DNA from 3 places in the Streptomyces sp. NPDC015032 genome. Region 3 is predicted to be linked to each of the others. Evidence: riboswitches for the same ligand, from Rfam matches in the RefSeq annotation. Region 3 holds a riboswitch; each other region holds the start of a gene.
What was found. Region 3 has a riboswitch for glycine ahead of gcvT (glycine cleavage system aminomethyltransferase GcvT). Riboswitches for the same ligand answer to the same signal wherever they lie in the genome.

Region 1 (10,044 bases), on a different contig from region 3:
CCGGCTCTCCGATCCGCCCAGGGACCGCTGAGCCCCGAACTCCCGCTCCCCGTCCATGTACTGGAGCGGATCGGCCCGAGCGAGCTCGCGCCCGCCACCCGGCTCGCCGCGTGGCGGTTCGTGATCCGCAGCTCGGAGCAGGCAGTCGCCGCGGCGGACACCATGCTCACCCCGGACGGCTGGGCCTTCTCGCACTTCTTCGAGGGCCCCTACATCGCCTCGACCGAACTCGCTCTGCGCCAGGCCGAGACGGTGACATCTCAGTACCAGCCACGGCTGCTGTCCATTCCGGAGCTCTACATGCTGGCCCTGTGGCTGCACGCCGACGCCAATGCCGACGCAGCCGACGGGGCACTCGCTCCCGCCGATCTCCTCGTACCACTGGCTCCCGCACCACCGGGCATCGCGGCACATAGCCCGCACCGGGTGGCCGAACTGCTCCGCGTGATGACGCTGCGCATCACCCCGGGCCCCGGGCCCCTGCTCGGGTCGCCGGCCTGACAGCGGCCGCACCCGGCACCACCGCACCGTGCCCCGCCACCGACTCCCGTGGCGGGGCACAGCTCTGCGCGGCACCGTGCTGAGGACCACGGCGCGCGCGGGCGCACATCTCACCCATCCGGACTAGCCCGGTCCGGCCACCCCGAACCACCCGAAGTGACAGTGCAGTTGCGGTGAACCGACCGGCCGGGTGACGCGTCCTCGGAGTAAGAAGAAGTGCTGCCGCGAAATCCCTGCGGATTGACGCCCGTGGGGCAACACTGGGACCGGACCGATCGATACGCGGGGGGCGGCCGTGAACACTTCGTCAAGCCGCAGGACATTCACTACAACGCAGCGAAAGAACCCACCCATGTGCCAGCATCAACCACCATGCCCGACCGCCGACTCAGCCGACCGGGAGGCCGCCCGTCTGACGGCCCACCACCCGGAACAGGGCTGGAGCCTGCTGTGCAACGGCGTCCTGCTCTTCGAGGACACCGGTGAGCTGCTCCCGGACGGGCAGATCATCGCCCCACACCGGCCTCTGGAGACCGGCCGAGTGGCGAAGGCTGCCTGACCCCGGCCTGAAGGAACTGGGGCCGGCCCGGAGACTTCTCCGCACCGGCCCCGACGCATGTCCGCGTCACGCCCTGCCGTTCGTGCCTCAGTTGTCGTACTCGTCCAGCGGAGGGCAGGAGCAGACGAGGTTGCGGTCACCGAAGGCACCATCGATCCGGCGCACCGGCGGCCAGTACTTGTCGGCGGCCGAGACACCGGCCGGGAAGACCGCCACCTCGCGGCTGTAGCCGTGCTTCCACTCCCCGCCCAGCATCGCCGCGGTGTGCGGAGCGTTGCACAGCGGGTTGTCGTCCGCGCTCCACTCGCCGGAGGCCACCTTCTCGACCTCGCCGCGAATGGCGATCATCGTGTCGCAGAAGCGGTCGAGCTCCGCGAGGTTCTCGCTCTCGGTCGGCTCGATCATCAGCGTCCCGGCGACCGGGAACGACATGGTCGGCGAGTGGAAGCCGTAGTCGATCAGGCGCTTGGCGATGTCGTCGACGCTGACGCCGGTGGCCTTGGAGATCGGCCGCAGGTCCACGATGCACTCGTGTGCGACCAGCCCGGCCGGGCCGTTGTACAGAATCGGGTAGTGCGGTTCGAGACGCTTGGCGATGTAGTTGGCCGCGAGCACGGCGACCTGCGTCGCACGCTTCAGGCCCTCACCGCCCATCAGGCGTACGTACGCCCAGGAGATGGGAAGAATGCCCGCCGAACCCCACGGCGCGGCCGAGATCGGCCCGACACCGGTCTCGGGGCCCGCTGCGGACTGCAGCGGGTGGTTCGGCAGGTACGGCGCGAGGTGCGCGCGCACACCGACCGGGCCGACGCCGGGGCCACCGCCACCGTGCGGGATGCAGAAGGTCTTGTGCAGGTTCAGGTGCGAGACGTCGCCACCGAACCGGCCCGGCTTGGCGAGCCCGACCAGCGCGTTGAGGTTGGCGCCGTCGACATACACCTGACCGCCGGCGTCGTGCACCTCGGCACAGATGTCGGCGACGTGCTCCTCGAACACGCCGTGCGTCGACGGGTACGTGATCATCAGCACGGCGAGCTCGTCGCGGTGCTTCTCGATCTTGGCACGGAGGTCCTCCGTGTCGACCTCGCCGTCGTCGGCCGTCTTCACCACGACGACCTTCATTCCGGCCATCACGGCGCTGGCGGCGTTGGTGCCGTGCGCGGAGGACGGGATGAGGCAGACGGTCCGCTGGTCGTCACCGTTGGCCCGGTGGTACGCCCGTACCGCCAGGAGGCCCGCAAACTCGCCCTGCGAGCCGGCGTTCGGCTGGATCGATACGGCGTCGTAGCCGGTGACCTCGGCGAGACGCTCCTCCAGCTCACGGATGAGGGTGAGGAAGCCCTGCGCCTGCTCGGCCGGCGCGAAGGGGTGCAGCGCGCCGAACTCGGGCCAGGTGACCGGCTCCATCTCGGTGGTCGCGTTCAGCTTCATGGTGCAGGATCCGAGCGGGATCATGCCGCGGTCCAGCGCGTAGTCCCGGTCGGCGAGCTTGCGCAGGTAGCGCAGCATGGCCGTCTCGGAGCGGTGCTGGTGGAAGACCGGGTGGGTGAGGATCTCGTCGGTGCGCAGCAGACCCTCGGGCAGCACGTCGGCGGCCGCGGCGTCCAGCGCCTCGATGTCCCCGTCGGTGCCGAATGCGGCCCAGACGGCGGCGATCTGCACCCTCGTGGTGGTCTCGTCGCAGGCGAGGGAGACCAGGTCGGCGTCGACGAGCCGCAGGTTGACACCGCGCTCGCGGGCGTCGGCGACGATGTCGGTGGCCTTCCCGGGGACGCGCACGGTGAGGGTGTCGAAGTAGGTGCCGGTCACGACGTCGATGCCGGCGGCGCGCAGACCCTCGGCCAGGATCGTCGCGTAACGGTGGGTGCGCCGGGCGATCGTCCGCAGCCCGTCCGAGCCGTGGTAGACGGCGTACATCCCGGCCATGACGGCGAGCAGCACCTGCGCGGTGCAGATGTTGCTGGTGGCCTTCTCCCGGCGGATGTGCTGCTCGCGGGTCTGCAGCGCCAGCCGGTAGGCCTTGTTGCCGTCCGCGTCGACGGAGACACCGACGAGGCGGCCGGGCAGGCTGCGGGCGAACTTCTCGCGCACGGCCATGAAGCCGGCGTGCGGTCCGCCGAAGCCCATCGGCACACCGAAGCGCTGCGTGGTACCGACCGCGATGTCCGCGCCCAGGTCGCCCGGCGAGGTGAGCAGGGTCAGGGCCAGCAGGTCGGCGGCGACCGTGACGACCGCGCCGAGCTCGTGGGCCTGCTCGATGACGGGCTGGATGTTCCGCACGGCCCCGGAGGCGCCCGGGTACTGCACCAGGACACCGAAGACACCGCGCTCGGCGACCTCTGCGGGAATGCCAGCGGAGAGGTCCGCGACGACGACCTCGACACCGGACGGCTCGGCGCGGGTCTCGATGACGGCGATCGTCTGCGGCAGGGCGTCGGCGTCGACCAGGAAGACGCCGTTCTTCACCTTGCCGACACGCCGCGAGAGCGCCATGGCCTCGGCGGCCGCGGTGCCCTCGTCGAGCAGGGAGGCGCCGGAGGTGGGCAGGCCGGTCAGTTCGGCGACCATCGTCTGGAAGTTGAGCAGCGCCTCCAGGCGGCCCTGCGAGATCTCCGGCTGGTACGGCGTGTACGCCGTGTACCAGGCGGGGTTCTCCATGACGTTGCGGAGGATCACCGGCGGGGTGAAGGTGCCGTAGTAGCCGAGCCCGATCATCGGGGCCAGCACCTGGTTGCGGTCGGCCAGGGCGCGCAGCTCGGCGAGGACCTCGGCCTCGGTGCGGGCGGCCGGCAGCCGGAGTGCCTCCGCGCTCTTGATGACGTCGGGCACCGCGGCCGCGGTCAGCTCGTCCAGCGAGCCGTAACCGACCTGGGCGAGCATCTTCGACTGCGCCTCGCCATCGGGACCGATGTGGCGCTCTTCGAACGGAATGCCCTGCTCCAGCTGGGAGAGCGGGGTGCGACGGGGGGTCATGGTGGAGGCCTCCTGGTCTTCACGACCTGCGAGGGGCACCACGGCGCGGGTGCCCGAACGGCCTCCCCCTCTGTCATCTCAACCTGAGAGCTTCACCGGCGCGCCCTGCGGCGTGCCGGTTTTCACCGTCGGTGAGGAAGGGAACCGTACCGGCACTCGGCCGCACGGAGCCCGCCCTGCTTTCCAGAGTGACCTCGTCCGTGCGGTACGTGGGCCTGAGAGATTCCGGGGAGGATTTGCTCCTTCGGCGCCTCCGGATTCGCTCCGGAGGACTCTCCCGCACGGGGTCAGCAGCCGTCACCAGCCTACCAGCGGGGTTCATGGCGGAATTCTCGAGTGGCCAACCCCCCGGATCTGCACTTTTGTAGAGCTTGTGGAGTAGCCGCGACCAGTGGGAGGGATCGTGCAGACCGACATCGATCCGCGCAGCCTGATCGGCCGCAAGGCCTTCGACCGCAAGGGCACCAAGATCGGAACCGTGGACGAGGTGTACCTCGACGACGCGACCGGTGTGCCCGAGTGGGCGGCCGTACGCACCGGACTCTTCAGCCGGGACGCTTTCGTCCCGCTGGAACCCAGCGAGTTCGTGGAGGATTCGCTCCGCGTTCCCTTCGACCGCGCACTGATCAAGGACGCACCCGACTTCGGCGTCGGCCGTCATCTCTCGCCGGAACAGGAGCTCCAGCTCTACCGGCACTACGGACTGGACTCCCCGTCCGAGGAGACCGGCCCGGACAGGGACTTCGGCAGACTTGCCGGCCAGGACGAGTAGTCCACCGGGTTCCGCACCAGCGGCAGCGGATCGGCCGGATGCAGCTCCGCGTCGTCGATCCGGAACGTACGCACTCGGCCGGGCACCGACCCCGGCTCCTCGAACCGCACCGTCACCCGGCCGATACCGCTGCCCTGCACCCAGCCGTGGCCGTGGACGTCATGGCGTACGTCGTGTCCGGCGGGCCAGCGCCGCGCGGCGAGCTGCTCTGCGGGCTCGGGGGGCTCCTCCCGCGCACCGCCCGCCGGCTCGTCCCCCTCGTCACCCGCCTCCGTCGCTTCTTCGACCGTCTCCCCCGTCGCGGCCCGTTCACCGGCGGCCTGCGCGAAGAGGTCCTCCTGTGTGTAGTCGGCGAGCCCCGTGACGCCCACGCCGAGGAGCCGTACGCCTCCGGTGGTGTCCACGGCCTCCAGGAGCCGTGCGGCAGCCTCCCGGACCACGGTGGGGTCGTCCGTGGGCCCACGGAGCGTCTCGGACCTCGTGAGGGTGGAGAAGTCGTACCGGCGCACCTTGAGCACCACCGTCCGCCCGGACCGCCCCGCTCCCCGCAGCCGCTGTACGCATCGGTCGGCCAGCCGCTCCACCTCCGTCCGGACCCGCACCCTGTCGTGCAGGTCCGTGTCGAAGGTGTCCTCGACCGACACTGATTTCGCGTCCCGCTCCGCGACCACGGGCCGGTCGTCGTACCCGAACGCCATGCGGTGGAGAGAGCCGCCGTGCGCCTTCCCCAGCAGGCGTACCAGCTCCGCCTCCCCGGCCTCGGCCAGGTCGTTGACCGTCGTCATCCCGGCGCGGCGCAGATGGTCCGCCGTCGCGGGCCCGACGCCGGGGAGGATCCGTACCGGCATCGGCGCGAGCAGCTCCCGCTCCGTGCCCGGTTCGATGAGCACCAGCCCGTCCGGCTTCGCCTGCTCCGAAGCGATCTTGGCCAGCATCTTGGAGCCGGCCAGCCCGACCGAGCCGGTGAGCCCGGTGACCGCCTTGATAGCGGTACGCAGCTGCTCACCGATCTCCAGCGCGGAAGCCGTGTCATCGGCCGCCCCACCGGCTTCCAGGTCCACGAATGCCTCGTCCAGGCTCAGTGGCTCCACCAGCGGGGAGAGCCGCCCCAGCAACTCCATCACCTGGTCGCTGACCATCCGGTACAGCAGGAAGCGGGGCACCAGATAGGCCGCATTGGGGGCGAGCCGCCGGGCCTGTGCCATGGGCATCGCCGAGTGGACCCCGAAGCGCCGTGCCTCGTACGACGCCGTGGCGACGACTCCGCGGGGGCCCAGCCCGCCCACCACAACCGGTTTCCCGCGCAGACTGGGCTTCGCCGCCTGCTCGGCAGAGGCGTAGAAGGCATCCATGTCCAGATGCAGGATGGTGGGCGCGGCTCTCACATCAATCGATGCTGCCCCATGGCACTGACAATTGCCCCGCCCTGCTCTCCGTCCCGGTCAGCCGGCGCGGTTGCGCCGTCGCGCGAGCTCATCGGCGGGGTTGTTCCCGACCAGCGTCTCGCCGGTGTCCACACGTTCACCGTGCAGCTGCGACAGCGCGACGTCGACGTCCTGCCACACCACGCCCACGGCGATGCCGAAGACCCCTTGGCCGCCCTGGAGCAGTTTGACGACCTCGTCCGGCGAGGAGCACTCGTAGACCGTCGCCCCGTCGCTCATCAGCGTCATGCGCTCGAGATCCTGGAACCCGCGGGCCCGCAGGTGCTGAACCGTGGTGCGGATGTTCTGCAGAGCCACCCCCGTGTCCAGGAAGCGCTTCACGATCTTCAACAGGACGACGTCCCGGAAGCTGTAGAGCCGCTGTGTGCCCGAGCCGTAGGCCGGACGGACGCTCGGCTCGACCAGCCCTGTGCGTGCCCAGTAGTCGAGCTGCCGGTAGGTGATCCCCGCAGCCGCGCAGGCCGTCGGCCCGCGATAGCCGATGTCGTTGGCCGATGCCACGCCGCCCCCCGCCACCGCCGCCGGTTGAACCGGTTGCCTGATGGTGTGGCCGGCTGTACTCCCCTGCTGCGGATACGGCCCACCTGCTGCCGTACCGTCGCCGCTGCTTCTCACGCCGACCTCCGTCCTTGACCTGCCATCTCGAAGGTAGGCAGTCACTCGGGGTGCGTCAACGATCGCCACACTCGGCACGCCGAGTGATAATCACCCTGAGGGTGGTTTCCCGTGACTCGCGAACGGGAAAGGCTTGTCGAATGCGCTGACGGCGCCCTCGCAGAACGGTCACTGACTGTTGGTACCGAAGTCCTCCGGTGAGATCTGATCGAGGAACTCGCGGAACTTCTCCACCTCATCCTCCTGCTCGTCGGGGATGGCGATGCCCGCATCGTCGAGCACCCCGTCACTGCCGTAGATCGGCGTTCCGGTGCGCAGCGCGAGCGCTATGGCGTCGGACGGCCGCGCGCTCACCTCCACCCCGCTGGCGAAGACCAGCTCCGCGTAGAAGACCCCTTCCCGCAAGTCCGTGATGCGGACCTCGGTGAGCTCCTGGCCGACGGCCTCGAGCACATCCTTGAAGAGATCATGGGTCAGCGGCCTGGCGGGAGCCATGCCCTGCTGGGCAAAGGCGATCGCGGTCGCCTCACCAGGACCGATCCAAATGGGGAGGTACCGGTCGCCTCCCACTTCACGCAGGAGCACGATCGGTTGGTTGGAGGGCATTTCCACCCGGACACCCACAACGTCGAGCTCGTTCACACAGCAACCCTAGGACGTGCTCGGCAGGTTTGGGTAGTCGGGCACCGACGAGATCAGTGGAGCCGGACGCGCAGAGCGGTCTGCACAAGGGCCGAATGAAGCCGTACGGACAGCTCGGCAAGCTCTCTCGCGGTGGCCTCCGCATGTGCTCTGGTCTGCGGATTCCGGTGCCGACGCAGGGGTGCGACCACCTGCTCGATGAGCCCCGCCTCGCGGTCTGCGGCCGCCCGGATGGCGCGGAGGTGACGTGGTTCCAGACCGAATCGCCCCAGATCCGCCACAAGCTTGGCCACCGTGACCATCTCGGCGTCGTAACCGCCCTCGGCGCCTGGAGTGACCAGACCGTACGATTCCCACTCGTCCAAGTCACTCTCGGTGACCTCGGTCGCCGCGAGCAGCTCGGCACGGCCGATCCGGGCCGCCGTCGCCCGCCCGGACTCGGCTTCCCAGCTGCCGTCGGGCAGGTCCCGGGGGTCGCCTCCGGGCGGCAGGGCGGACTGCTCGCCCCGGGCGAGCGCGTCCAGATGCTCGCGAATGACCTTCAGCGGAAGGTAGTGATCCCGCTGCATACGCAGCACCTGGGCGAGCCGCTCCACATCGGCCGCCCGGAACTTGCGGTACCCGGAGGGGGTCCTCTGCGGCTCGACGAGCCCTTCGGCCTCCAGGAAGCGAATCTTGGAGATCGTGACCTCGGGAAACTCGTCCCGCAGGTGCAGGAGCACCGTGCCGATACTCATCGGGCGGTCGTCGGCGGGGGCGGTGCCGTGACCGGCACCGCCCGTCGGTGTTCTCAGCATGGACCTTCCCTGGCGGGTCAGATACCCCGCTGGCTCGCGTAGAAGACCAGCCGGTACTTGCCGATCTGCACTTCGTCACCGTTGGACAGGGCAACGGAGTCGATGCGCTCACGGTTGACGTAGGTGCCGTTCAGGCTGCCCACATCCCCGACCGTGAAGCTGCCGTCGGGGCCCCTGCGGAACTCCACATGCCGCCTCGACACCGTTACGTCGTCGAGGAAGATGTCGCTCTGTGGGTGACGGCCGGCCGTGGTCAGCTCGCCGTCCAGCAGGAAGCGGCTGCCGGAATTCGGACCTCGCCGCACCACGAGGAGCGCCGAGCCGAGCGGAAGAGCGTCGACGGCGGCCTGCGCCTCGGGCGAGAGGGAGGGCAGAGGCGTCTGCCCGGTGGCCTCCGCCTCGTACGCCTCGAGGCCGGAGATGGAGATGGTCGAGGTCGTCTCCGAGGCACGCTCGGGAATTCCACCCCTCAGCGGCGCACCGCAGTTGGAGCAGAAACGACTGTCCTCGGCGTTGCGATGCCCGCACCTCGTACAGACCGGCATGGACGAGCCCTCCTGCCTCGGGGCGAACCCTCCACCCGTACCTGAGGTTGACGGTTCTGTGAAACCTATGCGGCCGGCACCGGCAGGGTCAACAGACGACGCGCCGGAAACGCCCGAATTAGCACTGCCCGAACTGGACATCTGATCGCGGAAGAGCGGGCGCTCCGCGCCCTGCTCGTCTGCCTGGCCATGACGCGGTGCGCGATGGCGGGCAGCCTCATCGCGAGCGCTCTTGCCGAACAACTTCCCAAACAACTTCACGGGCGATTCCCCTTGACCGAAATAGACCCGCCCGTGGGGCAGGACGAACCCTGAATGAACACACCTGCCGACCCGGACACCCTCACAACGTCCGTATCCACTCGACAGTTTCCATCACGCACCACCATTACGATGCGGCGACCCCCCGCAACCTCCTGCCCGTATCCGTCGCCCCTTCCGTGCCGCGGCTTCACGGGGACGACGACCGAGCGTAGTCAGGCTGCTTCGCCGGTCGCAAGACGTCCACGACGATGTTGTCGGCCTGCTCCACATGCACGGTGGCCTGCTCCTTCTCCAGCGTCTGCACCACACCGCCGGGGATGTTCAGCGCCGGCTCCAGATCCTGGGGCTTGCCGATCACCTTGAACACGTACGGCGCGGTGATCTTACGGCCGTCCACCTTGACCTTGCCGCCGTCACCGGAGAAGTAGGTACTGGCCACCACTCTGACACCGTTGACCTCGATCGCCTCGGCGCCGGCCGCACGCAACTCCTGGAGTGCGTCCAGCAACATGTCCGCCTTGACGCCATTTCCCGGGTCGTTGACGGTGAGGGTGATACCCGGCCCGTGAGCCGCCACGGTGCCTGCGAGGACTCCGAGTTGCCGTTCCTTCTCCACCGTCTGCTTACGCGCCTCCTCAGCCTGGTCGGAGCTGTTCTCCAGCTCCGTGCGCTGAGCCTCGAGACGCTGCTTCTCGTCCTCCAGACGCTGCGTGCGGTCGTCCAGCTCGTCGAGAATACGGACCAGGTCCTCCTGGCGGGCACCTCGCAGCGCGCTGTTGTCGCTGTTCGAGCGCACCTGAATGGCCAGCCCGAGACCTAGGACGAACAACAGCAGCGCGACAACGAGTTGGGCCCGTGTCACTCGTGGCGGCCAGAGTCCGGCGATCAGCCGCTGACGACCCGTGAGTTCCTGGACGGTGTCGGCCGGCCG
Region 2 (10,044 bases), on a different contig from region 3:
GCGGGGGACGGACCTCGTGGACCGGGCCGCTGGACACAGTCCGCCTCGGACTGATGGCCGGTCGGCGCGGCGATGTGTGTCCGCAGTCCGGCGAGTGCGCGCGCACCGGGTTCGTGGGCCAGCACGCGTGCGACCGTTTCGGCGGCGGCACCCGGCTCGTCGAACCCGCGGGACGCAAGGCCCACGGTGCCGATGCTCAGGCCCGAACCCGCGGTCCGGGTACGCGGATCGAACGAAAGGCCGTTCATGGTCGCTCCCGCGGCGGGGTCAGCACTCGACGACGTTGACGGCGAGTCCGCCGCGAGCGGTCTCCTTGTACTTGACCTTCATGTCGGCGCCGGTCTCCTTCATGGTCTTGATGACCTTGTCGAGGGAGACGTGGTGCCGGCCGTCGCCGCGCAGCGCCATGCGGGCCGCGGCCACCGCCTTGACCGCCGCCATGCCGTTGCGTTCGATGCACGGGATCTGCACCAGGCCGCCGACTGGGTCGCAGGTCAGTCCCAGGTTGTGCTCCATGCCGATCTCGGCGGCGTTCTCCACCTGCTCAGGCGGGCCGCCCAGGACCTCGGCCAGGCCGCCCGCGGCCATCGAGCAGGCCGACCCGACCTCGCCCTGACAGCCCACCTCGGCCCCGGAGATGGAGGCGTTGTCCTTGAACAGCAGACCGATGGCCCGGCCGCGAGCAGGAAGCGGACGATGCCGTCCTCGTCCGCCGCCGGCACGAAGTTCAGGTAGTAGTGCAGCACGGCCGGCGCGGCTCGCCCCGGTCCAGAAGCCGGGGCTTGCCGGTGTCGATCTGGCAGAAGTCACACCGTCGGGTGCACTGGTCACCGCCGATCAGGAAGGTGGCCTCGCGATCCTCCCAGCACTCGAAGATGTTCGGACAGCCCGCCTCCTGACACACCGTGTGCAGGCCCTCGGTCTTCACCAGCGATCGCAACGCGTTGTACTCCGGTCCCATCCGCGCCCGGGTTTTGATCCACTCCGGCTTCCGCTCGACGGGGGTCTGGCTGTTTCGCACCTCCAGCCGCAGCAATCTGCGGCCGTCAGGCGAAGCGGGAGGTGTGACGGTGCCGTTCATCTCACAACTCCGGGTACAACGGGTGGGCGTCGGCGAGCGTCGTCACGCGAGCCCGCAGCTTGGCGGCGACGCTCTGGTCGTACGCCGGGTCGAGGGCCTCCGCGATGATGTCGGCGACCTCCGCGAATGCGGCCCCCCCGAAGCCGCGGCCGGCCAGGGCCGGCGTACCGATCCTCAATCCCGAGGTCACCATCGGCGGGCGGGGGTCGAACGGTACGGCGTTGCGGTTCACCGTGATGCCGATGTCGTGCAGGCGGTCCTCCGCCTGCCGCCCGTCGAGTTCCGACGCACGCAGGTCGACCAGCACCAGGTGTACGTCGGTGCCGCCCGACAGCACGGACACACCCGCGGCGGCGACATCCGGAGCACTCAGCCGTTCCGCGAGGATCCGAGCGCCCGCGAGTGTGCGCTCCTGGCGCTCGCGGAACTCCGGCTCGGCCGCCATCTTGAACGCGACCGCCTTGGCCGCGATCACGTGCTCCAGCGGGCCGCCCTGCTGGCCGGGGAAGACCGCGCTGTTGACCTTCTTCGCCACGTCCTGACGGTTGGTCAGCACCACGCCTCCGCGCGGGCCGCCGAGCGTCTTGTGCGTGGTCGTGGTGACCACGTCGGCGTACGGCAGCGGGTTCGGGTGGAGCCCGGCGGCCACCAGCCCGGCGAAGTGCGCCATGTCCACCATCAGGTACGCGCCGACCTGGTCCGCGATCCGCCGGAAGGCGGCGAAGTCGAGCCGCCGGGGGTACGCCGACCAGCCCGCGATGATCAGCTGCGGCCGGTGCTCCTCGGCGAGTCGCCTCACCTCCGCCGGATCGACGCGGTTGTCGTCCGCGGAGACGTGGTAGGCGACAACGTTGTAGAGCTTGCCGGAGAAGTTGATCCGCATGCCGTGGGTGAGGTGACCGCCGTGGGCCAGGTCCAGGCCCAGGATGGTGTCCTTGGGGCTGAGGAGTGCCGTCATGGCGGCGGCGTTCGCCTGGGCGCCCGAGTGCGGCTGCACATTGGCGTAGGCAGCGCCGAACAGCGCCTTCACCCGCTCGACGGCGAGGGACTCGATCACGTCGACGTGCTCGCACCCGCCGTAGTAGCGGCGGCCCGGGTAGCCCTCGGCGTACTTGTTCGTCAGGACGGAGCCCTGCGCCTCCATCACCGCAACCGGTGCGAAGTTCTCGCTTGCGATCATCTCCAGCGTGCTCTGCTGACGCGCCAGTTCGGCGCGGACGGCGGTGTGCACGGCTGGGTCGAGGTCGGCGAGCCGACGATCCAGCACGGACATCTCAGGCCCCTTCGATGAGAGCGGTGTAGCCGGTGGCATCCAGCAGGTCCGGCTTCCCGGTGATCCGCATCCGGAACAGCCAGCCCGCTTTGAACGGGTCGGAGTTGACCAGGCCGGGGTTGGCGACCACGGCCTCGTTGATCTCGACGACCTCGCCGTCGGCAGGAGCGAACAGGTCGCTCACGGACTTGGTCGACTCGATCTCTCCGCACGTCTCGCCGGCCTTCGTCGTCGTGCCGACAGCGGGCAGGTCGAGGTAGACGACGTCGCCGAGCGCGTCGGCGGCGTGGGCGGTGACACCGATCGTCGACAGGTTGCCGTCGGTCGCGATCCACTCGTGGTCTCGGGTGTACTTCAGCTCGGTGGGCAGGCTCATGATCTGTCCTTTTCTGAACGTGGTCAGGTTTGGCTGCGGTAGAAGGGCAGCGGGACGACCTCGGCGTACTGCCGAGCACCGCGGATGTCGACGAGCACCTTCGTGCCGGGTTCGCTGCGATCCGGCGGCAGGTAGGCCATCGCCACGGGGTGGCCAAGGGTGGGCGCGAGCGCGCCAGAGGTGATTTCGCCGATGCGTTCGCCGCTGTCCAGGTCGAGTACGGCGTAACCGGTGCGCGGCGCTCGCCGGCCGGTCGAGGTCAGCCCGACCAGCACACGGGCCGGTGCCTCGTCCTGACGGGCGGCCAAGGCCGCCTCGCCGACGAACCCGCCGGGCTTCCCGAACACCACGACTCGGCCCAGTCCGGCTTCGAACGGGGTGGTGCGGACGGTGAGTTCCTGGCCGTACAACGGCATGCCGGCCTCGAGACGCAGCGTGTCACGGCAGGCCAGGCCGCACGGGACCAGTCCGTGCTCCGCGCCCGCTGCGCTGACGGCCTGCCAGACGGCCACCGCGTCCTTGCTGCGGCAGTAGATCTCGAAGCCGTCCTCGCCGGTGTAGCCGGTGCGCGCGAGCAGGACGTCGTGGTCCGCCATCCGCGCCGGGTCGATGGCGTAGTACTTCAGCGACGGCACGCTGACGTCGACCACTGCGCCGAGGATCGCCGGTGACGTGGGCCCCTGGACCGCGATCAGCGCCCACTCGCTGGACACGTCCCGGATCGTGGTGGCATAGCCGTCGATGCGGTCACGCAGGTGCGAAAGCACCACCAGCACATTGCCGGCGTTGGCCACGACCAAGTACTTCTGCTCGGCCATACGGTAGACGACGAGGTCGTCGAGGACTCCGCCGGTCTCGTGGACCAGCATGGAGTAGCGTGCGCGGCCGACAGCGATCCTCGACGGCTGCCCGACCAGGGCGTGGTCGAGCGCCCGGCCCACCTCGGGGCCGGACACCTCGATCTCGCCCATATGGGTGAGGTCGAAGATTCCGGCGGTGGTCCGTACGGCGTGGTGCTCAGCCAGTTCGGAGGTGTAGCGCAGGGGCATGGACCAGCCGGCGAAGTCGGTGAACGAGGCGCCGAGCCGGGTGTGGATGTCGTGCAGGGGTGTCTTCTTCGGCATGGTGGCTCCTCTCAGACCGTCACGGCCGGTCACGACGCGAACGACTCGGGGGGCGGGCAGGCGCAGACCAGGTTCCGGTCGCCGTGCGCCTGGTCGATCCGGCCGACCGGCGGCCAGTACTTGTCGGGAGTGATGCCGGCCGGGAAGACGGCCCGTTCGCGTGAGTAGGCTCGGGACCACTCGCCGGCGATCGCGGCCGCGGTGTGCGGCGCCCCTCGCAGCGGGCTTCCCTCGACGGACCAGACGCCGCTCTCCACCAGCTCGATCTCCGCGCGGATGGCGATCATCGCCTCGCAGAAGCGGTCCAGTTCCTGCAGGCTCTCGCTCTCCGTCGGCTCGACCATCAGCGTTCCGGCGACCGGGAAGCTCATCGTCGGCGCGTGGAAGCCGTAGTCGATGAGCCGCTTGGCGATGTCGTCGACCGTCACGCCCGTGGCTGCGGTGAGCGAGCGCACGTCGAGGATGCACTCGTGCGCCACGAGGCCGGCCTGCCCGGCGTACAGGACCGGGAAGTGCGGCGCGAGCCGCCGAGCCACGTAGTTGGCACTCAGCACGGCCGTCCGGGTCGCCTCGGTCAACCCTTCGGCGCCCATCATCCGGATGTAGGCCCACGGGATCGGCAGGATGCCGGCGCTACCGAACGGCGCGCCACTCACCGACCCGATCCCGTCGCGGCGCCCGGTGTCGGGGTGCAGCGGGTGGGTGGGCAGGTACGGCGCGAGGTGCTCCGCCACCGCGACCGGACCGACGCCCGGTCCCCCGCCGCCGTGCGGGATGCAAAACGTCTTGTGCAGATTGAGGTGTGACACGTCGCCACCGAACTCACCGGGCTTGGCAACCCCGAGCAGCGCGTTGAGGTTGGCGCCGTCGATGTACACCTGTCCGCCGTGCTCGTGCACCAGCTCGCACAGCCGGGTGATGCTCTCCTCGTAGACGCCGTGCGTCGAGGGGTAGGTCACCATGATCGCGGCCAGCTCGTCGGAGTACTTCGCGCACTTGGACCGGAGGTCGTCGAGGTCGACCGTGCCATCGGGCCGCGACGCCACCACGACGACGCGCATCCCAGCCATGACGGCCGAGGCGGCGTTGGTGCCGTGAGCGCTCGCCGGGATCAGACACACGTCGCGTTCGGCCCGGCCGTTGCTCCGGTGGTAGGCGCGGATAGCCAGCAGGCCCGCGAGCTCGCCCTGCGATCCGGCGTTCGGCTGGATGGAGACCTTGGCGTAACCGGTGACTTCGGCCAGCCACGCCTCGAGTTGCGCGACCAGGGCCAGGTATCCGGCCGCGTCCGTGACCGGGGCGAACGGGTGCAGGTCCGCGAACGCGGGCCAGCTGAGCGGCTCCATCTCCGTGGTCGCGTTGAGCTTCATCGTGCAGGACCCGAGCGGGATCATGCCGCGGTCCAGCGCGAAGTCACGGCCGGAGAGCTTGCGCAGGTAGCGCAGCATCGTGGTCTCCGAGCGGTGCTGGTGGAAGACCGGGTGGGTGAGGAACGGGGAGGTACGACGCAGCTCCGACGGGAGCACCGCCGAGACGTCGGGCGTCAGGGTGTCAAGGCCGCCGCCGGCCAGGCCGAAGGCGTCGAGCACGAGGCGGACGTGCTCGTCCGTGGTGACCTCGGAACAGGAGATGCCGACCCGGTCGCCGTCCACCAGCCGCAGCCGCAGGCCCTTGTCGTGCGCGGTCGCTACGACCTCCTCGGCGCGACCCGGAACCGCCACCAGCAGGGTGTCGAAGAACTCGCGGTGCACCAGCGTGATCCCGCTCGCACGCAGACCCGCGGCGACGAGCGCGGCGTGCCGGTGCGTCCGCCGGGCGATCTCGGTCAGTCCGTCGGGACCGTGGTAGACGGCGTACATCGACGCGACCACCGCGAGCAGCACCTGCGCCGTGCAGATGTTGGAGGTCGCCTTGTCGCGCCGGATGTGCTGCTCGCGGGTCTGCAGTGCCAGGCGGTACGCCGGCCGGCCGGCGTCGTCCACGGACACGCCCACGAGCCGGCCGGGCAGATGACGTTCGAGCCCTTCGCGGACCGAGATGAACCCGGCGTGCGGCCCGCCGTAGAACAGGGGGACACCGAACCGCTGGGACGACCCCACGACGATGTCGGCGCCGTACTCGCCCGGTGGCACGAGCAGGGTGAGCGCCAGCAGGTCGGCGGTCACGGTGACGAGCGCCCCGCGTGCCTGTGCCGCGGCGGTCACCGCGCGCAGGTCACGGACCGCGCCCGAGCAGCCGGGGTAGGACAGCACCACCCCCAAGAAACCGTCCTCCGGCAGCGGCTCGGCAACGTCGATCTCGACGACCTCGATGCCGACGGCGGCCGCCCGTGTGCGCAGCACGTCAAGGGTCTGCGGCAGGGTGTCGTGGTCGACCAGGACGCGGCGCCGACCCTTCCCCGCGACGCGGCGCATCACCGTGACGGCCTCGGCCACCGCCGTACCCTCGTCGAGCAGCGACGCGTTGGCAGTCGGCAGCCCGGTCAGGTCGCCGACCATGGTCTGAAAGTTGAGCAGCGCCTCCAGTCGGCCCTGGCTGATCTCCGGCTGGTACGGCGTGTAGGCGGTGTACCACGCCGGGTCTTCCAGCACGTTGCGCCGGATTACCGCGGGCGTGACGGTCGCGTGGTAGCCCAGGCCGATCATCGGGACGGCCACGGTGTTCCGGCTCGCGAGCTCGCGCAGCTCGGCGAGCGCCTCGGCCTCGGTGGCCGCGGCGGGCAGGTTCAGGCCGGAGGTGCTGCGGATGCCGCTCGGGACGGCGGCGTCGATCAGGCCGGCAAGCGTCGGACAGCCGACTTCGGCCAGCATCTTGGCGCGGTCGGCGTCGCTGACGCCGATGTGCCGGGTGGCGAACGCGCCCGACGCGCGGGAATCGGGTGGGGTCATGGTGGGAGGCTCCTTGGAGGGACACCGCGGACGCGGCGCCGTGGACGGATGACCTCCCCGCTCTGTCATCGGTACCTGAGAGCTTCACCACCGGGTCCGGCGGTTTGCACCGTGGGCGCAGGACATGAGGTCCTGACTTTCCAGAGTCGCCTCGCCGAAGCGGTAGTTGTGCCTGAGAGATTCTGGGGAGAGTTGCTCCTTCGGCGCCTCGCCAAGGATGAGCGAGGGCTCTCCCGCTTCGGTTCGAGCGGCGCGATGTTGAGTTGTCGAGCCTGACCGCGAGGTCAGGCGGTGGTGCCGTCAAGGCGGGTCAGCGCCTTGACGGCCCCTGGTGTCCGCTGAGTCGCGCCCGGAATCAGGCGTGGTCCGCGGCCGTCGGTACGGGGCTGGCCACCTGGTTCTTCGTCATGAGCGTGACCAGGTCGAACACCACGGTGGCCGCAGCGACGCAGGTGATCTCGGCGTGGTCGTAGGCCGGAGCGACCTCGACCACGTCACCGCCGATGATGTTGAGCCCGTCGAGGCTGCGGAGCAGACGCAACAGCTCGCGGCTGTTGAACCCGCCCATCTCCGGTGTACCCGTCCCGGGCGCGAACGCGGGGTCGAGTACGTCGATGTCGATCGAGACGTACACCGGTGCGTCGCCCACGCGTCGCCGTACGGCGTCCACCGCCCCGTCGATCCCGATGACGTCGAGGTCTCCGGCACGGATCGCCCGGAAGCCGAACGCCTTGTCGTTCACGAGGTCCATCTGGTCGTAGATCGGTCCACGGATGCCAAGATGTATGGACTTGTCCTCGGCGAGCAGGCCCTCTTCGAAGGCCCGGCGGAAGACCGTGCCGTGCGTGACCGGAGCGTTGAAGTAGGTGTCCCAGGTGTCGAGATGCGCGTCGAAGTGGACCAGCGCGACCGGGCCGTACTTGTCCTTGGCCGCGCGCAGCATGGGCAGCGCGATCGTGTGGTCACCGCCGATGCTCACGATGCGCCGGTCGGACTGTCCCACGACGTCGCGGGCGTAGCCCTCGATCTGGGCGACCGCTTCGTCGATGCTGAACGGCGTACAGGGAACGTCACCGGCGTCGACGACCTGGAGCGCTTCGAGCGGTGCGGTGTCGAGCTCGACGTGGAACTTCGGGCGCAGGTGACGCGATGCCTGACGGACGCCCATCGGTCCGAAGCGGGCGCCCGGCCGGTACGACGTACCCCCGTCGAACGGCACGCCCAGGACCGCGATGTCGTAGTCGCTGACCGAGCCGATGTCGGGGATCCGGGCAAAGGTACCCGGGCCGGCGAAGCGCGGGACCTTCGTGGCGTCCAGGGCTCCGATCGGGGAGGGTCGGTTGTCGTGGTTCATCACAGTCTCCAGTCAGTTCGGAACGGTGGTGGTGAGGGAGGGGGCAGCGGGATAGGCCGGGTTGCCGGCGCCTGCGGCGGTGTCGCTGAGCGACCGGCCTCGGGTCTCGGTTGCCCAGGCCAGCGAAATCAGGAGCCCGACGACCGACACGATGGCGCCGACGAGGAGTGGCAGGCTCTGGCTCTTGGCCAGCGCGAACGGCATCAGGTAGGTGCCCGCGGCTGCCCCGATGCGGGACATGGCTGTCCCCACGCCGACGGCGGTGGCGCGGACCTCGGTCGGGAACAGCTCGTTGGGGTAGACCACCTCGAGGAAGCTGGAGCCGCCCGAGGCGAGCGCGAAGACACAGATCGAGACGAAGGAGACCCAGGTCGGCAGTCCGGGCACCAGACCGGGGATGGCCAGGGCTACCGCGATGATCCCGAAGGACCAGAGCAGCAACGCCCGACGGCCGATGCGCTCGACCAGCCAGAGTCCGGGGATGCCGCCGATGACGAACAGCGCGGCGAGGAAGATCTCCGAGGTGTTGCCGGTGATTCCCATGCCCGCCAGCAGGTCGGGGGCGAACGAGTAGAGCGCGAACATCGGAATCACCTGGGCGGTCCAGAAGACGCCCACGAACAGGGTGCGCTTGAGATACGGCGAGCGGAACACCGTGGTGTAGCTGGTCTTCGCCGGGGTCGGTTCCTCGGCGAGGTCCGCCACGCCGTACTGCGGACCGTAGACCTTCTTGATCGACCGGTCGGCCTCGTCGACACGCCCCTTGCTGAGCAGCCAGCGTGGCGACTCCGGCGTACCGAGCCGCAGGAACAAGGTCACCAGGGCGAACACGGCCGGGCTGGCGAGCATGAAGCGCCAGGCGTTCACGCCGAGCCCCTCGAGGCCCACGCCCACGACGTACGCCGCCGCGGCACCGAGTGCCCAGACCACGAAGGTGGCACCGAGCATCCGGCCGCGGAACCGCCGCGGGAGGTACTCCGCCAGCAGGGACGTGGCGATCGGGTAATCGGCACCGATGGCCGCGCCGAGGAGGAAGCGGAGCAGCACGAGCTGCCAGACCTCGTTCGCAAAGGCGGACAGGATGGAGAACAGCGCGAGTGCGGCGAGGTCGGCGATGTACATGATGTGCCGGCCGATCTTGTCGGTGACGTATCCGAAGACCGCCCCACCGAAGAAGATCCCGACCAGACTTGCGGCAGCGACCAGGCCCTTGTCGGCCGTGGTCATGTCGAGGGCCGGGGTGAGCGTCGCGAAGGCGACACCGACAATCGCGATCGCGTAGCCGTCGATGAACGGTCCGCCCGAGGAGTAGGCGGTCAGTTTCTTGTGGAAGCGCGTCAGTGGAGCGTCGTCAATGAGGTTCGATCTCGCAGTCACGGAAGGTCCTTGGCTCGCGGCGACCATGCGGAAACGTTGCGTCCAGATGTATGCCGTGTGACCAGCGGTCGAGCAGACCCAGAGCGCTCAAAGTTCCCGCCCGCGCTTATACATCCGCACAACGCTGCTATGCGGTCGGTCAGGCCGGTCGTAGGGTGGACCCATGCCGATAACCGTGGGCGAGCTGCTCGAAATGCCACACCTGCGCCTGAGACTCCACTCAGGGGCCGGCGCACTGGACCGGCCCATCTCGTGGACTCATACGACCGACCTGCCCGAGCCGTGGCGCTGGGTGGCCGGCGGCGAGCTCCTCATGACGAACGGCATGCCGATCCCCCGGAGCGCGTCGGGCCAGGAGGAGCTGGTCCGGCAGCTGGTCGAGCACGGTGCGGCTGCGCTGGCCATCGGCGAGCAGATGTACGCTCCGCCGCTGACCAAGCGGCTGGCGCGGACGAGCGAAGAACTGGGCTTTCCGGTGCTCTGGATCTCCTTCCCCATGCCGTTCGTCGCGATCTCCCGCGCGGTCGCCGAGGCGACCCTTCTGGAACAGTCCCAACGTCTGATCCGGACC
Region 3 (10,044 bases):
GATGTCCCTCCCCTCGAACTCGACCTTCCCCGCGGTGGGTTCGAGGAGCCGGGTGATCAGCCGGCCCATCGTCGACTTTCCGCAGCCGGACTCCCCGACGACGCCCAGGGTCTCGCCCGCGCGCACCTCGAAGTCGATCCCGTCGACGGCCTTCACCGCACCGGCGCTGCGCTGCAGCATGCCCTTCTTGAGAGGGAAGTGCTTCTGCAGCCCGGTCACCTTGAGCAGCACCTCGCGGGAGGCGGCCTCCGCGGCCTCCGCGACCGCCACGCCGCCCCCGGCAGGCCTCTGCGCCGGAACGTCCACGCCCTTGTCCTCGCTCGTCACGGCCTTGTCCTCGCTCACAGCTTGGGCGCAATCTCTTCGGTCCAGATACGCTCCCGCTGCTCCTGCGACATGTGGCAGGCCGCCCAGTGCCGGCTGCCGACCTCCTGCAGCTCGGGCCGTACGGTGCGGGTCACGTCGTCCTTGGGCACGTCCGCGTACGGGCAGCGCGGGTTGAAGGCGCAGCCCGACGGGATGTTGATGAGCGACGGCGGGGAACCCTTGACCGGGATGAGCCGGTCGGTCTGGTCGCGGTCGAGACGTGGCATCGAGCCCAGCAGACCCCAGGTGTAGGGGTGCCGGGGCTCGTAGAACACCTTCTCGGCCGGTCCGCGCTCGACGCAGCGCCCGCCGTACATCACCAGGATGTCGTCGGCGAGCTCGGCCACGACGCCCAGGTCGTGGGTGATGATGATGACCGCGGAGCCGAACTCCTTCTGCAGATCCCGGATCAGGTCGAGGATCTGCGCCTGGACGGTCACGTCCAGCGCGGTCGTCGGCTCGTCGGCGATCAGCAGCTCGGGGTTGTTGACCAGCGACATGGCGATCATCGCGCGCTGGCGCATCCCGCCGGAGAACTCGTGCGGGTAGCTGTCGACGCGCTTGTCGGGCTGCGGGATGCCGACCCGGTCGAGCATCTCGACCGCGCGCTTGCGGGCGGTCTTCTTGTCCACGTCGTGATGGACCCGGTACGCCTCCACGATCTGCTTGCCGATCGTGTAGTACGGGTGCAGCGCGGACAGCGGGTCCTGGAAGATCATGGCCATGTCGCGGCCACGCAGCCTGCGCACCTCGTCGGGGTCCGCGGACAGCAGTTCCTTGCCGTCCAGCCAGATCTCGCCGGAGACCTGCGCCTTGCGCTTGCCGTACTGGCCCGCGGTGTGCAGGCCCATGATGCCCAGCGACGTGACCGACTTGCCGGAGCCGGACTCGCCGACGATGCCGAGGGTCTTGCCCTTCTCCAGCTGGAAGTTGAGCCCGTCGACGGACTTGACCAGCCCGTCGTCGGTCGGGAAGTGCACCTTGAGGTCGCGCACTTCGAGGAAGGCGGTGGGAGCGGGCGAGCCCGCCGGGGCGGGCTCGCCCAGCGCGGCACCGCTCTTGTGCAGTTCGGTCATCCCAGCCTCACTCGCGGGTCGATGACGGCGTACAGAATGTCGACGACGAGGTTGGCGACGGCGATCGCGAGAGCCGCGAACAGGGTGACGCCGAGGATCACCGGCAGGTCCTTGTTGCTGATGGCCTGGACCGCCGCGAGCCCGAGCCCCGGCAGGTTGAACGTGGATTCGGTGAGCACGGCGCCGCCGAGGAGCACACCGATGTCGAGGCCGAAGACGGTGAGGATCGGCGTCATCGCGGACCGCAGGGCGTGCCGGGTGATGACGGTGCCCTCGCCCAGCCCCTTGGCGCGGGCGGTGCGGATGTAGTCCTCGCCGAGCACTTCGAGCATGGTGGCTCTGGTGAGCCGGGCGTACATCGCGGCGTTCAGGAAGGCGAGCACGATCCACGGCAGGATCAGTGTCTGGAACCAGGTGCCGATGCCGTCGTCGGTGGAGAGGTTGTCGGCGATGTGCACCCAGCCGAGGGTGTGTACGAACAGGCCCATCGCGACCATGCCGGTGAAGAAGATCGGCAGCGAGACACCGCCGAGGGCGGTGGTCATCGCGGCGCGGTCCCAGATGCTGCCGCGCCGGAGCGCGGACACCACACCGGTGGCGACACCACCGAGGAGCCACAGGACGCAGGCTCCGGCGGCGAGTGCGCCGGTGACGGGCAGGGCGTCCTTGAGGGTGGTCCAGACCGGCACCTCGGTGCGGAAGGAATAGCCGAAACAGGGTGCGGCGCAGTGGGTGACGTCGTCACCGTTCGCGTAGTCGCGCCCCATCGGGATGCCCTTGACGAAGTCCCAGAACTGGACGAGAAGGGGGTCGTCGAGACCCAGTTTGATCCGGATGCCCGCGAGCTGCTCGGCACCCGTGGCCTTGCCGGCGAAGAGGACGGCGACGTCCTGACCCGCCCACTTGGGCAGCATGAAGAAGATGGTGAAGGTCGCGAGCAGTACGACGAGCACCATGATGACTACGGCGAACAGGCGCCGGATGAGATAAGCAAGCACTGTGCGCGGCCCGGCGGTGGCCGGGAACCTCGTAGGGTTCCCGACCACCGCCCCGGCCATCACCTGCCCTTCGGACTGGCGGGTTTCGGCGGCGGTGGGGCAGTCAACCGGGTTGACTGCAAATGCTGTTGGCTACAGCAGCGACTACTTGACGACGCCGAGGGAGACGTAGTCGTAACGGCCGCTGTAGGCGTCGGACATGTAGACGTTCGTCAGCCGGTCGCCGCGCCAGGTGATGTTCTTCTCGTAGAGGAAGGGCATCCAGTCGGCCTGGTCGAGGATCCGCTTGTCGAGAGCCTTGTAGACCTCGCCGGCCTTGACCGGGTCGGTCTGCGCGATCGCGTCGTCGAAGAGCTTGTCGATCTGCGGGTCCTTGATCTGCGACTCGTTGTAGTTACCGGTGTCCGACAGGAACCGGCTGTCCCACAGCGGCTGGCCGAAGCCCTGGCCGGACGGGAAGTCCGGGCCCCAGCCGCTCATCGTCATGCCGTAGCCGCGCTTCTTCACGACGGCCGGCGAACCGGTGATGCTGGAGGACTCGGCACCGTCGATCGGGTCGACCTCGACCTTGATGCCGACCTTGCCGAGCTGCTCCTGGAACGCCTCGGCCGCGTCGACCTCACCCGGGTTGTTGTTACGGGCGGTGAGCTTGGTCGAGAAGCCGTCGGGGTGACCGCACTGCTTCAGCTCGTCCTTGGCCTTGGCCGCGTCCGGCTTGCCCTTGCGGGCGAGAATGCCGTACGGGTCGTAGTCGCTGTGGCCCTTGATGGAGGTCGGCAGCGTGCTGTTGGCGATCTCGCCACCGGCGATCTCACCACCGCGGGTCTGCTGGAGGCCGGCGAAGTCCGTGGCGTAGAAGACGGCCTTGCGGCAGTGGACGTCGTCCAGCGGCTTGGCCGTGTGGACGAGGGCGACGTAGCGGACGAAGGACGTCAGCATGTTGTCGACGCTGCCCTTGTGCTTCTGAATGGCGGTGACGCGGCCGGACTGGGTCATGCCGGTGCCGTTGAGGTCGACGTCGTAGTCGCCCTCCATCAGCTTCTTGTCGTTCTCCTCCAGGTTGGCGGAGATCGTCACGGTGATCTTGTCCGGGAGGGCGGCGCGCACCGGGTCCGAGGACTTCTGCCACTTGTCGTTGCGGACGAGGACGATGTTCTTGCCCGGCTTGTACGACTCGAACTTGTACGGGCCCGAGGAGAACGGCCGCTGGGTGTACTTCGCCTTGGTGTCCTCCGACGCCTTCACGGGCGTGCCGGACGGCATGGCGAGGAACTGCTCGAAGTCACCGTTGGGCTTGGGCAGCTTGAAGATGATGGTGCTGTCGTCCGGCGTCTCGATCGCCTTCAGGCCGAGCTTGTCCGGCGACGAGTCCTTGTAGGGGCCCTTGTACTCGCTCTTGGGGTCCAGCGTCTGCTTCAGGTACTGCGGCCCACCGGTGATGGTGTCCGTCGCCCAGATGCGCTCGATGCCGTACTTGACGTCCTTGGAGGTCAGCTTGGAGCCGTCCTCCCAGGTGATGCCGGGGCGCAGCTTGTACGTGTACGTCTTGCCGTCGTCCGAGATCACCGCGGGACCGGTGGCGAGGTCGCCGACCAGCTTGGTGGAGGCGGCACCGGGCTTGGTGTCGTACGTGACCAGCTGGCGGGTGTAGAAGCGCATGAAGTCCCAGGCCATGCCGTAGTAGGCACGCTGGGGGTCGGCGGAGTCGAGGTCCTGCTTGCCGACCATCCTCAGCGTTCCGCCCTTTTTGGTGGACGGGTTGGCGACCTTGTTGAACGCCGCGTTGAACCCGGCGGCCTTCGAGTTGCCGTCGCCGTTGCCGCTGTCATCGCCGCCGCACGCGGTGGTGGTCATCAGCGCCGCGACCACGAGGGCCGCACCAGCGGTGAGCCGTCGCTTCGAGGTAACTGTGGACATTTTCTCGTAACCTCCGAGATCGCGGTCCCAGGCCTTTGCTTGCCGGAGAACCATGGGAAGAGCCACCTGACAGTGCGGCAGGGGCAAGTCGTGGGTTATCGGGTCCCCTTGGGATCCAGGGCGTCGCGCAGCCCGTCCCCGAAGAGGTTGAAGGCCAGCACGGTGATGAAGATCGTCACGCCGGGAAAGACCATGAACATCGGGTCGTGCTCGTACGTCTCCAGGGCATCGCGCAGCATGCCGCCCCAGGAGGCCGTGGGCGGCCGCACACCCGCGCCGAGGAAGCTGAGGGCCGCTTCGGTGAGGATGTTGGTGGGGATCATGAGCGTCGCGTAGACGGTGATCGGTGCCACCAGGTTCGGCAGCAGCTCGCGGAAGAGGATGTGCGCCCGTCCGCCGCCGAGGCTGCGCGCCGCCTCCACGTACTCGCGCTCACGCAGCGAGAGCGTCTGGCCCCGGACGATGCGTCCCACGTACGGCCAGCCGAAGAAGCCGATGACGACGACGAGTACGGCGATGCGCACCCCGCTGCCGGAGAGGCCGAGCAGATCGTCGGGGAGGACCGAGACGAGGGAGATGATGAACAGGAGCTGCGGGAAGGACAGCAGCACGTCCATGACCCGGCTGATCACCGCGTCCACCCAGCCGCCGAAGTATCCGGCGATGATCCCGAAGAGCGTGCCGAGCGCCACCGCGACCAGGGCCGCCAGGAACGCCACGAGGAGCGAGATCCGGGCGCCGTAGACGATCCGGCTGAAGACGTCGCGCCCCTTGTTGGGCTCGACGCCGAAGAGGAAGTCGCCGCTCATACCGCCGAGGGAGCCGGTGGGGAGATTGGTCAGCGGGTCGAGCTTGTCCTGGTGGAAGTCGTTCGGCGGGTGCCCCAGCAGGCCCACGATGAGGGGCGCGAAGACCGCCACCACGATCAGGACGAGGACAACGATGCCACCCGTCAGAGCGACCTTGTCCTGCTTGAGGCGGTTCCAGGCGATCTGCTTGAGGGAGCGCCCCTCGACCTTCTTCGTCCCGGACTCGGCCGCGGGACCACCGGTCGCGATCGGGTCCGCTTCCGTGGTCGGCTCGTGCAATGGTGCCGTCATCGTGGCAAGGACCCCTCTCAACCGGCGGTGGCCGGGCCGAACTGGCCGCCGTGGCGGCGCGGATCAGTCAGTCGTACGCGGAGGCGGCAGGACGCCCTTGGTGCGGGAGTCTTCATTGCTGTTGCGCGAGGTAGCCATACCGTCAGGCGAATGGATGCCTAACCGTGATGCGGTCAGGGGTGTTCCGTTATCCGGACGGATGTGAACGCCCGCCGAACACTGGTCAGTTGAGCTGGAAGAGGGCACGGGAACAGATTCACCCCGCATTCACCATCAGCCATCCCCAGCACGGAAATCCCGGACATGGGGGCATGGAACCGCACAGGGGCCCACGAAGCGCACGGAAGCGCGGCCGCGCACGGCAGGAGTCGGCAAAGCGGTCGGGGATCCGGGAGTTGGTGCCGTACCAGTTCGTCGCGTTCCGGGAATCAGGACCGTACGCATGCATTCCCGGCACACCTGGCACGTACACCTGCATTCCGGGCGCAGAGAGGCGGACGGCTGCTTCCCGGGCGGCTCCGGTATCTACGGCTGCGCTGCGGGCAGGCTCAGTACGCGCCCTGCGGCGGGTAGCCGTAGCCGGCCGCCGGGGCGTGGGCCTCGCGGTCGTAGAACGGGCGGGTGTTGGCGCGCAGCCACATCGCGACGGGGTCGTACTCGTCGGACATCGCGACCGTGGAGACGGGCAGCCCGTCCGGGACCGCGCCGATCGACTGCTGCATCATCGCGCGCACCGCGTCGACCGAGGTCTGGCTCGTGTCGTAGAGATCGAGGCCGATGGCGAGATACGGGACGCCGAGCGCGGGCTGCACCCAGGCACGGCGCAGCGAGCGGATCGCGGGGGTGCGATGGGCGTTCTGCGTGAGCAGGGCGTAGAACTGCGGGATCTCGATGGCGGGCTCGGTGAGCCGGAGCGGACCCGCGGGCATCCGGTCGAGACCGGTGGCGATCCGGCGCAGGTCCAGCCAGGGGATGCCCACGCCGCCGCCCGGGGCATGCGGGTTGAGCCAGATGCCCCAGCGGTCCGGGAAGAGGGCGCGGGCGATGTCGCGGCCGGTGACCAGCTCGTGGGCCCGGTTCCAGCCGCTGACCGAGAGCTCCTGGGCGGAGGTCACACAGGGGGCGTAGCCGAGGCCGTCGACCTCCATGTTCCCGTACTGGGCGTCGGGCGAGCCGGCCTGGCCGTGCCAGAGGAGCATCCAGATCCGGTCGTGCGCGAGGGCCTGCAGCAGCGCCTCGTACGCGTCGTAGCGCCCGGGCGTCACTTGGCGCAGCATGTGCTCGACCTGCCCGGCCGCCGCGGTGCCTGACGCACTCACCTGGTCCCGCCCCTCTTCGATCCACTGTGTCGGCCCGCCGCTCCCGGGCACACGGGTGCGGCATGATGCCGTGGCACCAGCCATCAAACCAGCTTATGCGCCGGTCCTGACACCGACTTGACGCCTCGGGCCGGCGCAGTGATCCACTCCGGAGCCGTCCGCGGGCGCCGTCCCGGGTGCTACTCGCCCGCGCGCTGGTAGAACGGCCGGAGCTTCTCCCGCATCCAGTCCCCGACCGGATCCTGCGCCACATCGAGCAGGACCAGATTGACCGGCCAGGGCACCTCGACGCGGCCGAGCGCACGGCCGAGGGCGTCCATCGGGGCGGTGCGGTCGGCGCCCTCCCAGGTGGAGAGCTCGACACCGATGAAGAGGACGGGCTCACCGCCCTCGATGCTGGCCAGGGTCCGGCGGGCGGTGCGCACGACGCCGCTCTCCTCGAACTCGCCGGCCGCCGCGGCGAGGAAGTCGACGGGCTCTTCCTTCCAGTCCGGCTCGTACAGCCGGACGCGGCCTCCGCCGGCCGGTCCGTCCAGCGGGGTGCGTCCGGCGCGGCAGAGCTCGGCCACGGCGGGCGGCGGCAGCGGCATCCCGACGGCGCCGCCCGGGTTCACCGCCACACCGAGCTGCGGGGGCAGTCCGCGGGCGAACTCGCGGGCGGGCGCGACGGTGAAGGACATGGAGGTACCGACACAGCTGAGGAACTGCTGCTCGGAGCTGAACACGGGAACGTACGCGGCGCCCTCGATCTCCAGCGTCGGCAGGTCCAGGTCGGGGGAGTCGGGTCCGCCGCCGTTGGGCAGGGGCACCCAGACCTGGCTGCGCCCGAGCACCTCGACGAGCCGTCCGCCCGCCTCCGGGCTGCCCACCGAGGCCATCAGCACCTCTTCGAGCTCATTGGCGGGCCATCCGCCCTGCGGATGGGACTGGCCCTGCGCCGGAATGTCCACTGCTTCCCCTTCTTCCCCGAGCCTTCCGGCAGAAGGTTAACGTCCGGCTCCCGGGCCCTGTGCGTCGGCGAAAGCGATCCGGTCCAGCCGCCCCGCCGCCGCGCGGTCCAGCAGCACCGCCGAGGCGCACCCGGGCGGCAACAGGCCGGTCCCGGCGTCCCGCAGCAGCCTTCCCACCGCCCTGCGGTGCCGGGCGAACGCGTATCCGGAGACGCCGCGCCCGCGCTCCCGCTGGCCCTCCCTCGCCGTACGTGGCGTGACGTCGAGCAGGACGAGGTGGAGCACCCGGCCCCGGCGCCGCGCCGCACGGGCCAGCCAGCCGCGTACCCATGCCTGGGTTCCGCAGTCGTGGACGACGACGGACTCACCGGAGCGCAGCACCCGCCACAGCCTCCGGTAGTGGGCGACGCGGACGAAGGGGCGGTAGACGGCATACGGGAGTAACCGGGGCACGATCCGCGCCCAGTGGTCCCGGGTGTCCTGGGAGTCGATGGCGTGGGCCGTCGTCACCGCCCGCCGGATGAGCGTCGATTTGCCGCTGCCGGGCAGCCCGGAGACCACCACCACGTCGCCCGCGCCGAAGCGCAGGCTGCGCGGGCTGCGCCCGGCCCGCTCCCGGAGGTCCCGCACCACGGGCGTGTGCGGACGGGGCGTACCGGTGGCCGGTGCCCCCGGTTGTGCGGGCATCGCGCCGTGCGCGGCCTCCGTGGTCGTCGCGTACCGCTGCAGCGTCATCGCCCCTCCCCCTGTCGGGTCACCCCACACATGCCCCTGAAGTGTAAAGAAAAGGTAATGCAGCACAACCGTCCACGCCGCTGATTCCTGTGAGGGACCGGGGCCCCACTCCGGCGCGATGCGTGCGATGATGACCCGGCCAACTCCATAAAGGCCGCTTGAATCCGCGCGGGAGAGTTCCGGTCACTGCATGTGCCGGGCGCCGAAGGAGCAAGTTCCTCCCTTGAATCTCTCAGGCCCCGTACCGCGTGGATGAGGCAGATCTGAAAAGCGGGCCGCTCCGCGGCCCCACCCAAGGTGCAAGCCGAACCCTTCGGGGGCTCTCGGCGAACCTCTCAGGTTCCGATGACAGATGGGGAGGGATTGTCCTCGTCGTCATGCCCCGGGAGCCACATCCATGAGCACCGCCCCCCGTCTCACTGCCCTCGATGCCCTGCACCGTTCGCTGGGCGCGACCATGACCGACTTCGCGGGCTGGGACATGCCCCTGCGGTACGGCAGCGAGCGCGACGAGCACAACGCGGTCCGCACCAGGGCCGGTCTCTTCGACCTGTCGCACATGGGCGAGATCACCGTCACCGGCCCCGAGGCCGCGGCCTTCCTGAACTTCGCGCTGGTCGGCAACATCGGCACCGTCGCCGTGGGCCGCGCCCGCTACACGATGATCTGCGCCGAGGACGGCGGCATCCTGGACGACCTGATCGTCTACCGCCTCGGAGAGGACGCGGCCCCCGAATATCTGGTCGTGGCCAACGCCGGGAACGCCCAGACCGTGCTGGACGCGCTGACCGCGCGGGCCGGCGGCTTCGACGCCGCGGTGCGCGACGACCGCGACGCGTACGCGCTGCTCGCCGTCCAGGGCCCCGAGTCCCCCGCCATCCTGGCCGCCGTCACCGATGCCGACCTGGACGGGCTGAAGTACTACGCCGGTCTGCCCGGCACGGTCGCCGGTGTCCCCGCACTGATCGCCCGTACCGGCTACACCGGCGAGGACGGCTTCGAGCTGTTCGTCGCCCCCGTCCACGCCGAGCAGCTGTGGAAGGCCCTCACCGAGGCGGGCGCCTCGCGCGGCCTGATCCCGTGCGGGCTCTCCTGCCGCGACACGCTGCGCCTGGAGGCCGGCATGCCGCTCTACGGGCACGAGCTGACCACCGGGCTGACCCCGTTCGACGCCGGTCTCGGCCGGGTCGTGAAGTTCGAGAAGGAGGGCGACTTCGTCGGCCGCGAGGCCCTGCGGGCCGCCGCCGAGCGCGCCGAGGCCGCCCCGCCCCGCAAGCTGGTCGGACTGATCGCCGAGGGCCGCCGCGTGCCCCGCGCCGGCTACCCCGTTGTCGCCGTGGGCGGGACCGGCAGCGAGGTCGTCGGCGAGGTCACCTCGGGCGCCCCCTCGCCCACCCTGGGCAAGCCGATCGCCATCGCGTACGTGGACGCCGCACACGCCGCGCCCGGCACCGCGGGCGTCGGAGTGGACATCCGGGGCAGCCACGAGCCGTACGAGGTCGTGGCTCTGCCGTTCTACAAGCGTCAGAAGTGACGCATTCGCGTCTCACACCGTAAGACCACCGTTCATCAGCACTCCCCCG

Region 1: another riboswitch for glycine. It lies ahead of gcvP (aminomethyl-transferring glycine dehydrogenase); the one in region 3 lies ahead of gcvT (glycine cleavage system aminomethyltransferase GcvT).
Region 2: another riboswitch for glycine. It lies ahead of gcvP (aminomethyl-transferring glycine dehydrogenase); the one in region 3 lies ahead of gcvT (glycine cleavage system aminomethyltransferase GcvT).

What each region holds. Positions count from the first base shown of each region.
Region 1 is NZ_JBIBVN010000023.1:114,205-124,248, forward strand. Features, by position in the region: gene ACF08M_RS27715 (hypothetical protein) at 1-501, shown strand, start outside; gene ACF08M_RS27720 (DUF5999 family protein) at 854-1,060, shown strand; gene gcvP (aminomethyl-transferring glycine dehydrogenase) at 1,148-4,033, opposite strand; glycine riboswitch at 4,227-4,323, opposite strand; gene ACF08M_RS27730 (PRC-barrel domain-containing protein) at 4,437-4,805, shown strand; gene ACF08M_RS27735 (DNA polymerase IV) at 4,730-6,190, opposite strand; gene ACF08M_RS27740 (MerR family transcriptional regulator) at 6,248-6,793, opposite strand; gene ACF08M_RS27745 (bifunctional nuclease family protein) at 7,034-7,507, opposite strand; gene ACF08M_RS27750 (MerR family transcriptional regulator) at 7,561-8,304, opposite strand; gene ACF08M_RS27755 (FHA domain-containing protein) at 8,322-9,110, opposite strand; gene ACF08M_RS27760 (DUF881 domain-containing protein) at 9,301-10,044, opposite strand, start outside.
Region 2 is NZ_JBIBVN010000069.1:689-10,732, forward strand. Features, by position in the region: gene ACF08M_RS39895 (hypothetical protein) at 1-248, opposite strand, end outside; partial or broken gene ACF08M_RS39900 (L-serine ammonia-lyase, iron-sulfur-dependent, subunit alpha) at 268-755, opposite strand; partial or broken gene ACF08M_RS39905 (lipoyl synthase) at 749-1,081, opposite strand; gene glyA (serine hydroxymethyltransferase) at 1,083-2,354, opposite strand; gene gcvH (glycine cleavage system protein GcvH) at 2,356-2,730, opposite strand; gene gcvT (glycine cleavage system aminomethyltransferase GcvT) at 2,754-3,854, opposite strand; gene gcvP (aminomethyl-transferring glycine dehydrogenase) at 3,884-6,742, opposite strand; glycine riboswitch at 6,893-6,988, opposite strand; gene speB (agmatinase) at 7,098-8,096, opposite strand; gene ACF08M_RS39935 (MFS transporter) at 8,109-9,473, opposite strand; gene ACF08M_RS39940 (PucR family transcriptional regulator) at 9,637-10,044, shown strand, end outside.
Region 3 is NZ_JBIBVN010000024.1:112,133-122,176, forward strand. Features, by position in the region: gene ACF08M_RS28270 (ABC transporter ATP-binding protein) at 1-306, opposite strand, end outside; gene ACF08M_RS28275 (ABC transporter ATP-binding protein) at 342-1,442, opposite strand; gene ACF08M_RS28280 (ABC transporter permease) at 1,439-2,440, opposite strand; gene ACF08M_RS28285 (ABC transporter substrate-binding protein) at 2,585-4,357, opposite strand; gene ACF08M_RS28290 (ABC transporter permease) at 4,453-5,457, opposite strand; gene ACF08M_RS28295 (enhanced serine sensitivity protein SseB C-terminal domain-containing protein) at 6,006-6,776, opposite strand; gene ACF08M_RS28300 (enhanced serine sensitivity protein SseB) at 6,956-7,726, opposite strand; gene ACF08M_RS28305 (AAA family ATPase) at 7,763-8,461, opposite strand; glycine riboswitch at 8,621-8,718, shown strand; gene gcvT (glycine cleavage system aminomethyltransferase GcvT) at 8,859-9,995, shown strand.